DNA from 2 places in the Thioalkalivibrio sp. ALMg13-2 genome. Region 2 is predicted to be linked to the other one. Evidence: predicted binding sites of a transcription regulator. Region 2 holds the regulator's gene; the other holds the start of a gene.

What was found. Region 2 encodes sigma-54, which starts transcription at its own class of promoters, with help from an activator protein. Its sites were predicted from a motif close to TGGCANGNTNCNTGCTT; they were not measured.
Region 1: the regulator sigma-54 is predicted to act here: its motif matches at 4,460-4,476, upstream of F618_RS0103560 (DUF4168 domain-containing protein).

The regions. Positions count from the first base shown of each region.
Region 1 is NZ_KB906102.1:183,491-191,236, reverse strand. It holds gene htpX (protease HtpX) at 1-290, shown strand, start outside; gene F618_RS0103575 (MBL fold metallo-hydrolase) at 376-1,059, opposite strand; gene F618_RS0103570 (ATP-binding protein) at 1,427-2,902, shown strand; gene F618_RS0103565 (sigma-54 dependent transcriptional regulator) at 2,899-4,326, shown strand; gene F618_RS0103560 (DUF4168 domain-containing protein) at 4,630-5,145, shown strand; gene rplM (50S ribosomal protein L13) at 5,385-5,813, shown strand; gene rpsI (30S ribosomal protein S9) at 5,845-6,237, shown strand; tRNA gene F618_RS0103545 (tRNA-Gln) at 6,278-6,351, shown strand; RNA gene F618_RS15340 (RtT sRNA) at 6,388-6,523, shown strand; gene F618_RS0103540 (MBL fold metallo-hydrolase) at 6,994-7,746, shown strand, end outside.
Region 2 is NZ_KB906107.1:78,251-85,996, forward strand. It holds gene F618_RS0107300 (NAD-dependent epimerase/dehydratase family protein) at 1-661, shown strand, start outside; gene F618_RS0107305 (calcium/sodium antiporter) at 719-1,696, shown strand; gene F618_RS0107310 (KpsF/GutQ family sugar-phosphate isomerase) at 1,693-2,670, shown strand; gene F618_RS0107315 (HAD family hydrolase) at 2,670-3,209, shown strand; gene lptC (LPS export ABC transporter periplasmic protein LptC) at 3,206-3,787, shown strand; gene lptA (lipopolysaccharide transport periplasmic protein LptA) at 3,768-4,307, shown strand; gene lptB (LPS export ABC transporter ATP-binding protein) at 4,304-5,074, shown strand; gene F618_RS0107335 (RNA polymerase factor sigma-54) at 5,163-6,647, shown strand; gene hpf (ribosome hibernation-promoting factor, HPF/YfiA family) at 6,664-7,002, shown strand; gene F618_RS0107345 (PTS sugar transporter subunit IIA) at 7,006-7,473, shown strand; gene hprK (HPr(Ser) kinase/phosphatase) at 7,522-7,746, shown strand, end outside.

The DNA.
Region 1 (7,746 bases), on a different contig from region 2:
CCGCCATCGTGGCCGAGATCGTCCTCGCGATCCTGGCCTCCATCATCGTGTTCTGGTTCTCGCGTCAGCGCGAGTTCCGCGCCGACGAGGCGGGGGCTCGCTTTGCCAGCCGCGAGAAGATGATCGGGGCGCTGGAGTCGCTGGCGCGCGCCTCCGGTCGCCCGGTGGACATGCCGGACCAGATGGCCGCCTTTGGTATTCGCGGCGGCATGGCCCAGGGGCTGAAGAAGCTGTTCATGAGCCACCCGCCGATCGAGCAGCGCATCGCGGCGCTGCGTGCCAACGGCTGACCGCAACCCTTTATGTGTACCAGGAGAGGGCCGCCCTTCGGGGCGGCCTTTTCCGTTTGCAGTGCCGGGGCGGCGGCCGGTCGGATCAGTAGTAGCGACCGCGTCCGGGTTCGCTGCCGGGGGCGGCGATGACGTCGTCGCCGACGAAGGGGTTGCTACGGCGCTCTTCGCCGAAGGTGGACTCGGGGCCATGGCCGGGGACAAAGCGGGTGTCGTCGCCCAGTGGCCAGAGCTTGCCGGTGATGGAGTCCAGCAGCTCACGCCCGTTGCCGCGCGGAAAATCACTGCGGCCGATCGCGCCATGGAAAAGGACGTCACCGACCAGGGCGAGCCGGCCCTCCGGATCGTGGAAGACCACGTGGCCCGGGGTGTGGCCGGGACAGTGCAGGACGTGGAGCGTGGCTTGCCCGAGCTCGATGGTGTCGCCATCGTCCAGCCACTGATCGGGCACCAGTGGCTGGACCTCGGAGAAGCCGAAGATTTGCGCCTGCGCCGGGAGCTGATCCAGCCAGAAGGCATCGTCGCGGTGCGGGCCGATGATCGGCGCGCCGGTACGTTTGGCCAGTTCGGAGGCTGCGCCCGCGTGGTCCAGGTGGCCATGAGTCAGCAGGATTTTTTCCAGGTGGACGCCCTGATCCCGCGCGATCCGTTCCAGGGCCGCGGCATCCGCGCCGGGATCGACCCAGGCCGCGGCCCCGGTGACGTCGCACCAGATCAGGGTGGCGTTCTGGGCAAGCGGGGTGACGGGGTGGCTCAGATGGCGAAGCATGGCGCTGGATCCGTGAACGAATTCGAATTTTGAAGGCTGGCTGGGGCTGGATTGCGCGCCCCCGGGAATAGATCCCGCGAGCGTGCGTCTTACGGGGTATGCAGGTCTTCAAGGGTACGTGATATGGCGATGCGGTGAATTTGCGACCCCCTGCGCATCCACCGGTTGACAAGAATATCGTCATATTAGAAGATTCGCATACGCTAATCACTGTCCCCCCTGTCAGTGGTTAGTGGACTCCTCCATCCTCCTTTGGTGGTTTTCTTGGCGCGGGCTTCGACCCGCGCTTTTTTTTGCCTGCGATTCGCGTCATGCCGGCCGTCGTGTCTACCATGATGGCCCCCGAAGACGCTGTGAATCGCCCTTCATGACTCGACGCCTGAACAGTCTGCGCACCGCGGTGTTGTCGTTCGTGCTGCTGCCCCTGTTGCTGTTGATGGCCGCGGTGGTGGCGCTGGGCCTGCATGAATTTCAGACCCAGATGGAAAACCGGATGCAGGAGGATATCGAGCTGGTGGCGCGCTCGATCCGCCTGCCTGTGGCCGGTGCGATGCTGCAGGACGACGCGGCCGGTGTGCAGCAGTCGCTGGACTCCCTGTTCCAGATCGAGGAGGTGTTCGGGGTCTATGTCTACGATGCCGACGGCCGGATGGTGGCAGCCAGTGGCCCGCCCAGTCCGACCCTGCAGCGTCGTGGCGAGGCGCAGGTCATCAGCGAAACCGGGAGCCTCGGGGCTTTCGGCGAACATCAGGGGCGCGAGACCTTTTCGTTCTTTCTTCCGTTGTCCGATCCGGCCGGTCGCATCGTGGGGCTGTTGCAGGTGACGCGCGACGTCACACCGTTCCGGGCCTTCGTCGCGCAGCTCCAGTGGCAGGGTGGGTTGCTGATGCTGGGGATTAGCGGGCTGTTTCTGCTGGTGGTGCTGTTCGGGTACCACCGGGCGGTGGGGCGGCATGTGTCTCGGTTGATGGCCGCGATGCGCGCGATTGGCGAAGGTCAGCGTGGATTGCGGGCGCCGGAACAGGGGCCGGCGGAGCTGCGCGGCCTGGCAGTCTCGATGAACCGCATGATGGAGCGTCGCGAGGCCTCGGAGGCCGAACTGGAGGCGCAACGCCTTGAGCAGGGACGGCTGGAGGAGAAGCTGCGGCACTCGGAGAAGCTGGCGGCGATCGGCCAGCTGGCGGCCGGCGTGGCACACGAACTGGGGACGCCGCTCGGGATTATCGCCGGTCGCGTGCAGCGCGCCATCCGGCACCTGCCGGAGGCGGATCCGGCGCGCACCGAGATGGAGGCGCTGAAGGCCGAGCTGGAGCGGGTGGAGACCATCGTGCGCCAGCTGCTGGACTTTGCCCGGCGCAATCCGTTGCAGGAACGCTCGCTGGATCTCGCGCAGCTGGTTGGAGATCTGGTCGAGCGTGTGCGCGAGCGGCATGCCTCCGGCGGGGTGGAATTCCGGCTCGAAGGCCCCGAGTTGACCATCGCCGCGGACCGCCTGCGTTTGGGCCAGGCCCTGGAGAATCTGCTGGAGAATGCCGCGCAGGTCGCCGCCCGCGAGGTCCGGGTCCGCTGGCATGCCTCGTCCGACCGGGTCGAGCTGGTGGTGGCGGACGACGGCCCCACGGCCGGGCGAGGGATAGACGATGAGCAGGCCGAACGCCTGTTCGAGCCCTTCTTTACCACCAAGCCCACCGGCGAGGGGACCGGGCTCGGGCTGGCGGTGGCGCAGGTGGCGCTGGAGGACCACGGGGGTACGGTGATGCTGGATCGCAGTGTCGCGGGGGAGACCCGTTTTGTCGTGCATCTGCCGGTGGCCGCTGGCGCCCAGGAGGATTCGCTTCGATGAGCAGCAAGGCACAAGTCCCCGCAACGCCCCCGGAGTCGGTCCTGGTCGTGGAGGACGATCGCGGGCATCGCGAGCTGCTGACCGAGGAGCTGACCGAGGCCGGCTACGCGGTTACGGCGGTTGCCAGTGCCGAGGATGCCGCGCGGGTGCTTGCGCAGCAGGCCTTCAGTCTGGTGGTGAGCGACCTGCGCCTGCCCGGCGCGGATGGCTTCCAGGTGCTCCAGGAGGCCCGCGCCCGGGTGCCGGCACCCGGGTTCATCATGCTCACGGGCTTCGGGACCATCGACCAGGCAGTGGCCGCGCTGAAGGCGGGGGCGGATGACTTCCTGACCAAGCCGGTGGATCTGGATCACCTGCGCCTGGCCGCCGACCGGGTGACCGAGGCGCGGCGTTTGAAGGACGAGGTGCGTCGCTATCGTGAGGTCCTTGCGCAGGCCGATGGCTTTCACGGCATGCAGGGCCGCAGTCCGGCCATGCTGCAGTTGTTCGACCTGATTCGGCGGATCGCGGCCGCCGACGGCAGTGTCCTGATCACCGGCGAGTCCGGGACCGGCAAGGAACTGGTGGCGCGCGCGCTCCATGCGGAAAGCGAGCGGGCCGGTGGTCCGTTCGTGGCGATTAACTGCGCGGGCATCCCCGAGGCCCTGCTGGAGTCGGAGTTGCTGGGGCACGTGGCCGGTGCGTTCAGCGGGGCCAAGGGGGCTCGGCGCGGCCTGTTTACCGAGGCCGACGGCGGCACCCTGTTCCTGGACGAGATTGCCGAGATGCCGGTGGCCATGCAGAGCAAGCTGTTGCGTCTTCTGCAGGATGGTCGCGTGCGTCCGGTGGGCGCCAACGAGGAGATCGCGACCGATGTGCGTATCGTGGCGGCCACGCATCAGGATCTGCAGGCACATATTGCCGACGGTCGTTTCCGTGAGGATCTCTACTATCGCCTGGAGACCTTTCGTATCGAGATCCCGCCGCTGCGCGAGCGTGGCGATGACATCGAACGCCTGGCCCTGCAGTTCCTGCGTCAGCAGGCCCTGGCCCGCGACCTGCCCGAGCGTCGCCTGAGCCCGGAGGCCCTGCGCGCGCTGGTGCGGTATCCGTTCCCGGGGAACGTCCGCGAACTCGCGAGTCTGATGGAGCGTGCCGCCACCCTGGCGGCCGGCGAGGTCATCGAGACCCGTGATCTGCCGGAGCGCGTATTCGAGGCGCCCGCCGAGGATCCCGGCGGAACGACGGGCGACCGGGCGGAGGGGGCGACGCCGGTACCGGGGATGGGCGACGACGGCCAGTGGCCGACCCTGGAGGAGCGCGAGCGCGACTACATTCGTCGGGTGCTGGAGCATGTGGACGGCAACAAGCAACGCGCTGCGCGGATCCTCGGCATCGGCCGCAAGACGCTGTACCGCAAACTCGGGGAATCCGACCCATCGTGACATCCTGACCCGGGTCGACCTGACCCATGTGTCATTCTGACCCGGTTTACCGTTGGGGCGTTCCCCGGCCCTTTCGGGATGATGAGAGCATAAGTCGCTGTTTCAAAGTGTTTTGTTTGTCTTTTTCCAATCTTGGCACGATGCCTGCTCCTCCTGGGACAGCAATCGAGGAATCGGAACCGCAGTGATGGACCATTCCTCCTCACACGGTTGCAACGAAATCGGGCGGGCGGACGATCGACCTTGAGTCGTCGCCGGCTTCGCCCCGAGATCCGAACGATCCAAAGGAAAAGGAGCAACATGATGAATATGCGCAAGACGATGCTCGCGATGGCCCTGACCTCCCTGTTTGCCGTGGGTGGAGCCGCCTCTGCCCAGTACGGCGGTGCCGAAGGTGGTGCCGGTGGGGGCGACATGGGCGGTGCCCAGGGCGGCCAGCCGCCGGCCCAGGAAGGCGGTGCCGGTGGCGGTGCTCAGGGCGGCCAGCCGCCTCAGGGTGGTGCCCAGGGTGGCGCGGCCCAGGGCGGTGCCCCGATGCAGGAAGCCCCCGAGGTGGATCTGAGCGAAGAAGACATCGACACTTTCGTAACCGCCTTCGTTGCGGTGCAGGAAGTGCGCGAAGACTTCGCCGACCGCCTGCAGAGTGCCGAGGACGAAACCGAGGCCCAGTCCATGCAGCAGGAAGCACAGGACGAAATGGTCAACGCGGTTGAAGACTCGGGCATGAGCGTCGAGGAATACAACGAAGTGGCCATGGCCCTGCAGAACGACCCCGAGTTGATGCAGGAAGTCCAGGAGCGCGCTGAAGCCCAGCTGTAACGGGCAGCGCAAAACCGCCCCGGGCATTGCGCCCGGGGGGTTGCAGGGGCCGGCCTTCGGGTCGGCCCCTTGTTTGTGTCCGGGGCATGCACGCGAATGTTCTGCACATTGATCCGTGATTCCCCCGAGGGCGGACGCCTTCGCGTCTCGGGAATTGTCCCTGTAGCTTGAATTGGGCAGAGGGAAGCGTTATTCTTGCGCGCTTTCTGAATCGCCCCGACCTCGGAGCATCGAACATCATGAGTACCATTAGCGCCAAGCCGGCCGAAGTCGAACGCGACTGGTTTCTCGTCGACGCCGACGGCAAGACCCTCGGTCGACTCGCCACGGAAATCGCACATCGCCTGCGCGGGAAGCACAAGCCCGTGTACACGCCGCATGTCGATACCGGCGACTACATCGTCGTGATCAACGCGGAGAAGATCCGCGTCTCCGGCAACAAGGCCATGGACAAGAAGTACTTCCACCATTCCGGTTACCCGGGTGGCATCAAGGAAGCCAACTTCACCCAGATGATCGAGCGTCATCCGGAGAAGGTGCTGGAGCTTGCCGTCAAAGGCATGCTGCCGCGCAACCCGCTTGGCCGGGCCATGTTCAAGAAGCTCAAGGTCTACGCCGGTACCGAACACCGGCACACGGCCCAGCAGCCGCAGCCGCTCGAAGTCTGAGCCGCCAGAATCAGCAAGGGAATCGATCCGAATGGCTATCAATCAGTATTACGGCACCGGCCGCCGCAAGACCGCCTCGGCGCGCGTCTTCCTGCGTCCCGGCACGGGCAACATCACGGTTAACGAGAAGCCGCTGGACGACTTCTTCGGCCGCAAGACCTCGCGCATGGTGGTACGCCAGCCGCTGGAGGCGACCGAGTCGACCGGCAACTTCGACGTGATCGCGACCGTTGAAGGCGGTGGCGGCAACGGCCAGGCCGGCGCGATCCGTCTGGGCATTGCCCGCGCCCTGGTGCAGTACAACGAAGACATGCGCCCGTCGCTGCGTCGTGGTGGTCACCTGACCCGCGATGCCCGCGAGGTGGAGCGCAAGAAGATCGGCCTGCGCAAGGCCCGTCGTGCAACCCAGTACTCGAAGCGCTAAAATTCGCGTCGAGTTTCGGGCTGCACCCGACCCGGTTTACTGGGGGATCGTCTAGCGGTAGGACTGCGGACTCTGACTCCGCCAACCCAGGTTCGAATCCTGGTCCCCCAGCCATTCATGGAAGAAGGCCCCCTTGTGGGGCCTTTTTTCATGAATGGCTGGAAGATTTCAGGATGAGAACCTGCAAGGTTCGACGGTGAGGCGTAGCCGAGCCGAACAGCGCCGTATGCGGCGCTGGCCCGAAGGGCGAGGCGCATAGCGCCGAGTAATCCTGGTCCCCCAGCCAAACATAGAGAAGGGCCCCCTCGTGGGGCCCTTTTCTATGTTTGTTTGAGCGTGTCCAGGGTTCGAACCTGGAAGGTTCGGCGAAGCGCGGCGAAGCACTGCGCGCGCGCAGCGTGTGCAGCCCCGAAGGGGTGAGGCGGCGCAACCGCCGAATCATCCTGGTCCTCCAGCCATGGCAACGATTCGGGCCAGAACGTTTCGGCACCGCCCCGCTGATTTGTGGACGCCGACCCTGCTTCCGGTCTCCCTGCCTTTAAATGGCCAGCCACCGCCGACCTTGGCGACCGGTCCCCGGTAGCCACAAACGCCCGGACCCCGGCATCCCGTCAACCCCGCTCCCGACTCCGCTACAATCCCTCGACAGTGATCGGGAAATGCAGGGAATTCTCCCGCCCTTTTTCCGTCCAATTCCGCAGAACCCGGCCGCACTGGGTCGGATCGATCAAAATGCCAGAGAAGAGAGGATTGACCATGTCGGTACCCGAGAATCCCTACGAGCAGGTCAGCGTGGATGTGACAGCCCACGAGGTCGAAGGGCTGGACACCTGGTACATGATCGGGATCTCCGGTATTCCGGATCCCGACAACGAGGGGCATACCTCGAATGCGGGGTTCGTCGTGACCGACGAGGGCGTGGTGGTATATGACGCCCTGGGGACGCCGCCACTTGGCTTCGAGATGATTCGCCGGATCCGCGAGGTGACCGACCAGCCGATCAAGTACGTGATTGCTGGTCATTATCACGCGGATCACATCTATGGCCTGCAGGCGTTCGCGGACCACACCGATGCCAAGATCATCGGGCAGGCGCGCGCGCGGGACTATCTGGGAGGCGCCGGTGCGGTGGCGCGGCTCGAGCAGCGCCGGGGCGTGCTGGCCCCATGGGTGGACGAGGACACCCAGATCATTCCGCCGGACGAATTCTTCGAGGACGAGTACACCATCCGTCTCGGCGGGAAGACCTTCCGGTGCGTGCACGCGGGGCCCGCACACTCGCCGGACGACATCATCATGGTGGTGGAGGAGACCGGCGTGGTGTTCGCCGGCGACATCGTGTTCGATGGCCGGATCCCGTTTCTGGGCGACGATGCGCTGGATTCGGAGAACTGGGTCAAGCGCCTGGAAGAGTTGATGGAGATGGACCTGAAGTTCCTGATTCCGGGGCATGGCGAGGCGACCGATCAGGCGGCCCGGGCGGTCAGGTTCACCCGCGACTACCTGGTG
Region 2 (7,746 bases):
CCGCCAGCAGAATGTCGCCCTGAGCCAGCGGGTGTTCCACGCGGCGGTGACCGCCGGTGTACGCCACATCGTGTTTCTGTCCAGCGCGGCGGTCTACGGCCCCTGGCCGGACAGCCCGCAGCCGCTCCGCGAGGACCATCCCACCCGGCCGCGCTTCCCCTATGCCGAAGACAAGGTCGCCGTGGAGCAGGCCCTGCTCGCGCTCGCCCGGGAATACCCCGAGTGCCAGGTGACCCTCCTGCGCCCGCCCGCGATCGTCGGCCCGAACGCCCACCCGCTGTTGCTGCAGATCGCCCGCGGGCGGCTGTATCCCGCCGGGGGCGAACAGCCAGTGCAGATCCTGTGGGAGGACGATGCCGCCGCCGCGATCGTGCGCAGCATCACAACTCGCACCGCGGGGATCTTCAACCTGGGGGCCGAACCTGCCTGGTCGCTACGGGCGATGGCGCGCTACCAGCGGCGCTGGGGGATCCCGGTGCCACTGCGGCTGATCCGCACCCTGCACCCGCTGGCCTGGCGGCTGACCGCCCGCGCCGGGGACCCCGGCTGGGTCCGCGGGCTGGACGGCCCGCTGGTACTGGACTGCACCCGCGCCCGCGAGCAGCTCGGCTGGACACCGCAGGTGGCGACCGCCGAGTGTCTGGAGCGCCTGCGCCGCTGAAACCGCAACCCGATCGGCTACAATCGCGGGCCTGACCCTCGCCGGACCTGACTGTCCATGGTGCTACCCGTTGTCGCCATCATCGGCGGGCTGATCCTGCTGACCTGGAGCGCCGACCGCTTCGTGTTCGGCGCCTCGGCCCTGGCCCGCGGTCTGGGCGTCAGCCCGCTGATCATCGGCCTGACCATCGTCGCCTTCGGGACCTCGGCCCCGGAGATCGTGGTCTCGATCCTCGCCAGCCTGCAGGGCAACCCGGGGCTGGCGGTGGGCAACGCCATCGGCTCCAACATCGCCAATATCGCGCTGGTGCTCGGCGCCGCGGCCCTGGTCGCGCCGCTGGCGATCGGGCGCGGCATGGTCCGGCGCGAACTGCCGATTCTCCTGCTGGTCAGCTTCGGCGTGCTGCTCCTGCTGGTGGACGGCGAACTGGGTCGACTGGAAGGCCTCGGGTTGCTGGCTGGACTGGTCGCATTCACCGTCTGGATGGCCGTCAGTGCGCGGCGCGCCCGGCCGGCCCCACATGACGACACCCCCGAGGTGGTGCGCGGCATGGTCGAGACGATCCCGGAGGGCAGCCGCCTCGCCCCCACCATCGCCTGGCTGGTCTTCGGACTGCTGTTCCTTCTGGCCAGCAGCCAGGCCCTGGTCTGGGGCGCGGTCGAGATCGCCGAGCAACTGGGGATCAGCGACCTGATCATCGGCCTGACCATCGTTGCGGTGGGCACCAGCTTGCCCGAGCTGGCCACCTCGGTGGTCGCCGCCTTCCGCCGCGAGGCCGGGCTGGCGATCGGGAACGTGGTCGGCTCCAATCTGTTCAACCTGCTCGCGGTACTGGCCGTTCCGGCCCTGATCGCGCCGCTGGCAATCGACGCCGATGCGCTGACGCGCGACTATCCGGTGATGCTGGCATTGACCGTGGCCCTGTTCCTGATCGCGCTGGGCCACCGCGGACAGATCCGGCGCTGGCAGGGCGCCCTTCTCCTCATCGCCTTCGCAAGCTACCTTGTCTATTTGGGAATCACGGCTACCGCATGAACTTCAACCCCGAAACCACCCGCAACCTCGCCCTGGCCGTCCTCAATGACGAGGCCGAGGCCGTACGCAACCTCGCCCAGCGCATCGACGACCGCTTCCTCGAAGCCTGTCGCTGCATCCTCGCGTGCAAGGGCCGCGTGATCGTCACCGGCATGGGCAAGTCCGGGCACATCGGCAGCAAGCTGGCCGCGACCCTGGCCTCCACCGGCACACCGGCCTTCTTCGTGCACCCGGGCGAGGCCAGTCACGGCGATCTCGGCATGATCACCCGCGAGGACGTGGTCATCGCGCTGTCGAACTCCGGCGAGACCGACGAGATCATCACCATCCTGCCGCTGATCCGGCGCCTGGGCGTACCGCTGATCGCGATGACCGGCAACCCCGGATCGCGCCTCGGCGCGGATGCCACCGTACACCTGGATGTCAGCGTCGAACGCGAGGCCTGCCCGCTGGGCCTGGCCCCCACCTCCAGCACCACCGCGGCGTTGGCGATGGGCGATGCCCTGGCCGTCGCGGTGCTGGACGCACGCGGCTTTACCGCCAACGACTTTGCCCGCTCGCACCCCGGCGGTCGCCTTGGCCGGCGCCTGCTGGTGCATGTCGCCGACATCATGCATACCGGAGGCGCGATCCCGCGCATCACCCCGGACGCCCCACTCAAGGACGCCCTGTTCGAGATCACCCGCAAGGGTCTAGGGCTGGTGATCATCACCGACGGTGACGATCGCATCCAGGGCGTGTTCACCGATGGCGACCTGCGCCGCACCCTGGACGCCGGGCACAGCCTGGACGGCCTGACCATCGGCGAGGCCATGACCACCGGCGGCCACACCGCGCAGCCCGACTGGCTGGCGGTGGAGGCCCTGGAGGCCATGGAGAGCCGGCGCATCAACGCCCTGCCCGTCACCGACGCCGAAAACCGCCTGGTGGGCGTGATCAACATGCACGACCTGCTGCGCGCCGGGGTGGCCTGATGAACCTGGATGCCACCACTCTGCGCACCCACCAGCAGGCCGTGCGCCTGCTGGTCCTGGACGTGGACGGCGTGCTGACCGACGGCAGCCTGTTCCTCGGCGACGGCGGCGAGCAGTACAAGGCGTTCAACAGCCGCGACGGCCACGGTATCCGTCTGGCCCTGGACGGCGGGATCGAGATCGCCATCCTGACCGGGCGCACCTCCGGGGTCGTCGAGCACCGCATGCGCGACCTGGGCGTGGAGCATCTGATCCAGGGCCGCCGCGACAAGGGCGAGGCCCTGCACGAACTGCTGCAGCGCACCGGTCACGACCCCGCCGAAGCGGCCTTCATGGGCGACGACATCGTGGATCTTCCAGCGATGCAGCGGGTCGGGCTCGGGATCGCGGTCGGTGACGCCCACCCGCTAGTGCGCCAGCATGCCCAGTGGGTGACCGAGGCCCATGGCGGGCGCGGGGCCGTGCGCGAGACCTGCGAAGGCCTGCTGGCCGCGCAGGGCCGGCTCGACGCGCTGTTCGAGACCTACCTGAACGGATGAGCCAAAGGACTCGCCGCCAAGTCGGATGGACCCTGGCCATGCTCGCATTCGCGACCGCGCCCCTGGCGCAGGCCGAGGTAAGCCCGCCCGAGGGCGAGGTCACGCTGCAGATTGACGGCTTCACCCTGCATGCCACCGGCGACGACGGCGAACTGAGCCATCGTCTGCGCGGCACCCGCCTGCGCGAGTTCGGCCGTGACGGCCCCCAATGGGTGGACGACCCGGACCTCGACCTGTTCGCCGAGGGCGGTATCGAATGGCGCTGGACCGCCCCGGCCGCGCTGCATCAACCGGCCGCCGCGACCCTGGACCTGGTGGGCCCCACCCACGGCGTACAGCCGCCCCGCGGCGAACGCGTAGAGACCCTCATCGATTCGCGGGATGTTCGCGTCGCCACCGACACCATGGTCGCCACTTCGGATGCCCTTTCCACCCTGAACCAGCCGGGCCTGTTCCAGCGCGGCACCGGTCTGCGCGTGGACTCGCGAGGGGATACCATAGAGTTGTTCCATGACGTGTACTCGCTCTACAGCGAGACGAGCGAGGAGGATCCCGCGCATGACCCCGAATCCCCATAGCCTTCGCCACCGTCCGGGCCAACCGGGTGCCCGCGTGGCGGCGCTCCTGCTGCTCGTGCTGCTGGCCACGCCCGCGTTCGCCCAGCAGGGCTCGGGCCCGGCGCTGCCGGTGGAGATCACTGCCGACCGCGCGGAGATGGACGAACGCCAGGGGCTGGGGACCTACACCGGCGACGTGATCGTGATCCGCGGCGACATGACCCTGGAGGCCGACAAGGTCTACGTGCGCACCCGCGATCGCCGCCCCTATGAAATGGAGGCCCACGGCGAGCCGGCACGCCTGGAATCACCCGATCCGGAAACCGGAGAGATGCGCATTGCCACCGCCCTGCGCATCGACTACCTGCTGAACGAGGACCGCATGATCCTCACCGACCAGGCCCATGTGATCACCACCAGCGAGGAGGCGCGCGGCAAGCGCATCACCTACGACCTGACGACCGACGTGATCGAGGCCGAACGCGGCGAAGGCGACAGCGAGCGCGTGCGCATCACCATCCAGCCGCGCGACGACGAATGAACGCCACCGCCCCCAGCCCATCCGCCACACCGGCACAAACCAACGACCGCCTGATCGGACGCGAGCTGACCAAGCGCTACGGCCAGCGCACGGTGCTGGACCAGGTGGACGTCGACCTCGCGCCCGGCGAGGTGGTCGGCCTGCTGGGCCCGAACGGGGCCGGCAAGACCACCTGCTTCTACAGCCTGGTCGGGCTGATCCGCCCCAATGCCGGGCGCATCACCCTGGGCGCGCGCGACATCACCCGCGCGCCCATCCACGTGCGCGCGCGCGCCGGCCTCGGCTACCTGCCGCAGGAGGCCTCGATCTTTCGCCGCCTGAGCGTGTGGGACAACCTGCAGGCCGTGCTCGAGCTGCGCCCCGGACTCGATCGCCACGAGCGCCGGCGCATTGGCGATGCGCTGATCGAGGAGTTCCAGCTCGAGACCGTGCGCCACAGCCCGGGCATCGCGCTGTCCGGCGGCGAACGCCGCCGCGCCGAGATCGCCCGCGCCCTGGCCGGGGATCCGCGCTTCATCTGTCTGGACGAGCCCTTCGCCGGGGTGGATCCGATCTCGGTCGGCGACATCCAGGACGTGATTCGGCATCTCGCCCAGCGCGGCATCGGCGTACTGATCTCCGATCACAACGTGCGCGAGACCCTCGGCATCTGCCACAGGGCCTATATTCTAAGCGAAGGCCGCCTGCTGGCCGCCGGGACACCGGACGAGCTGCTGGCCGATCCCCAGGTGCGCCGGGTCTATCTCGGCGAGAACTTCCGCCTGTGAAAGCGCCCCATATGCGGCCCGGTCGGTGCACAAACCACAAGGCAGGCTTTAAGATTCCATCAATGCCAACCCTCGCCCCGCATACCCGATGCTGAAACCCGGCCTGAATCTGCAGCTGGGTCAGACGCTGACCATGACCCCGCAACTGCAGCAGGCGATCCGCCTGTTGCAGCTGTCCACGCTCGAGCTCCAGGTGGAGATCCAGCAGGCGCTGGAGAGCAACCCCATGCTCGAACAGGTCGAGGACGAAGATGCCGAGGCCGACACCGAGCGCCTGAACCAGGACGGCGAGCTGGTGGAAGGCGATCGCATGGAGGCCACCACCACCAGCGACGACGTGATCCCCGAGGAACTGACGACCGACAGCCGCTGGGACGACATCTACGAGCCGGCCCCGACGCCCAACAAGGGCGTGGATGACCGCGACCCGCTGGAAAACACCAGCGACGACGACGGTGAGGGCCTGCAGGATCATCTGCTGTGGCAGCTGCATCTGAGCCATCTGACACCGCGCGACCAGCGCATCGGGGCGGCCCTGATCGACGCCATCAGCCCCGACGGCTATCTCGAGGGTGACCTGGAAACCCTGGCCGAGACCATCAGCCGAGGCGAGGATGAAACCGTCGGCGTCGACGAGGTCGAGGCAGTGCTCCACTGGATTCAGCAATGCGACCCGCTGGGGGTCGGCGCGCGCAACCTGCGGGAGTGCCTGGAGATCCAGCTACGCGAACTGGCCCCGGACGCCCCGGCCCGCGAGGCCGCACGGGCGATCCTGGAACACGGCATGGACAGCCTGGGCAAGCGCGACTACAAGGCCCTGCAGCGCCAGTCCGGCGTACGCGACCCGGACGAACTGGCCCGCGCACTGGACCTGATCCGCACCCTGAACCCGCGCCCCGGCGCACAGATCAGCTCCGCCACCTCGGAATACGTGGTCCCGGATGTCTACGTGCGCCACACCACCGAGGGCTGGCGCGTGGATCTAAACCCGGAGATCGCACCGCGTATCCGCATCAACGACCTCTACGCCGGCATGGTGCGCCAGGTCTCGGATGCCCGCGACAGCGCCTTTATGCGTGATCAGCTGCAGGAGGCACGCTGGTTCCTGAAGAGCCTGCACAGCCGCAACGACACCCTGCTGCGGGTCGCCGAGGCGATCGTCCACCGCCAGCAGGGCTTTCTCGAGCATGGCGACGTCGCGATGCAGCCATTGATCCTGCGCGACATTGCCGAGACCCTGGAGATGCACGAATCGACCATCTCGCGGGTTACCACGCAGAAATACATGCACACCCCGCGCGGGGTCTTCGAGTTCAAGTATTTCTTCTCCAGCCATGTCGGCACGAACGATGGCGGCGAGTGTTCCGCCACCGCCATCCGTGCCATGATTCGCGAATTGATTGGCGACGAACCCCCGAACAAGCCGCTCAGCGATGCCCGGCTCGCCCAGGTCCTGTCGGACCGGGGCATCAACGTAGCGCGCCGCACCGTGGCCAAGTACCGCGAGGCGATGCACATCCCTTCATCCAGCGAACGCCGGCAGATGGCCTCGATGCCCACCGGCAGCAAGTAACCAAGGAGTCCTGACCATGCAGATCAACCTGACCGGCCACCACGTGGACATCACCGACGCCCTGCGCGACTACGTCAACGAGAAGTTCGCGAAGCTGGAGCGCCACTTCGACAAGGTCATCGACGTCCACGTCGTGCTGACCCACGAGAAGACCCGGAATCAGCACAACCAGGCCGAAGCCAATCTCCAGGTCAGCGGCAATCACATCCACGCCGAGGCCTCTCACGAGGACATGTATGCCGCGATCGACGCGCTGATCGACAAAGTCGACCGTCAGCTGATCAAGCACAAGGAAAAGGTCAAGGACCACCACCGCGCCGAAGGTGCCCAGCGCAACCGCGAGCAGGCCTCCTGATCCATGACGATTGCCGAGTTGATCACCTCCGAGCGCATTGGCCTGCAACCCGAGTGCTCCAGCCAGAAACGGGCCCTGGAGGCCCTGGCGGACCTCCTCGCCGGCGGAGGTGACGGCACGGGACCGGGGAGCAACGCGATCTTCGAGGCCTTGTCCGCGCGCGAAAAACTCGGATCCACCGGTCTCGGCCATGGGGTTGCGATTCCCCATGGCCGCCTGGCCGATCTCGAGGCGCCGCGCGTGGCCGTGCTGCGCCTGGAAAAGGGCGTCGACTTCGACGCCATGGATCACGAGCCGGTCGATATCCTGATCGCACTGCTGGTCCCGGAGGCCGCCACCGGCGACCATCTCGACCTGCTGGCCCAGCTCGCCCGCGGCCTGTCTCAGCCAGACACCATCGGAGCGCTGCGCCGGGCCGGGGACGCGGCGGCCCTGGAACAGGAACTCGTGCGCCGCTTCAGCGAGGACTAAGCCCGTGGAACCCGCCTCCAGCCGCGATTCCGGCGCGCAGCGTCTGCCATGAACGAGGCGCTGGGAGAAGGCGGGATCGCCCGCGACATCAACGTGGAAAGCCTGATCCAGGCCATGGGAAACCGCCTGGATCTTCGCTTCGTACACGGCGAACATGCAGCACCCGACCGCAAGCTGGTCGGCGACGACGGGGACGACTTGCCGCTGGCCGGCCATCTCAACCTGATCCGGCCCAACCGCATCCAGATCATCGGCGACTTCGAGGCACGCTAC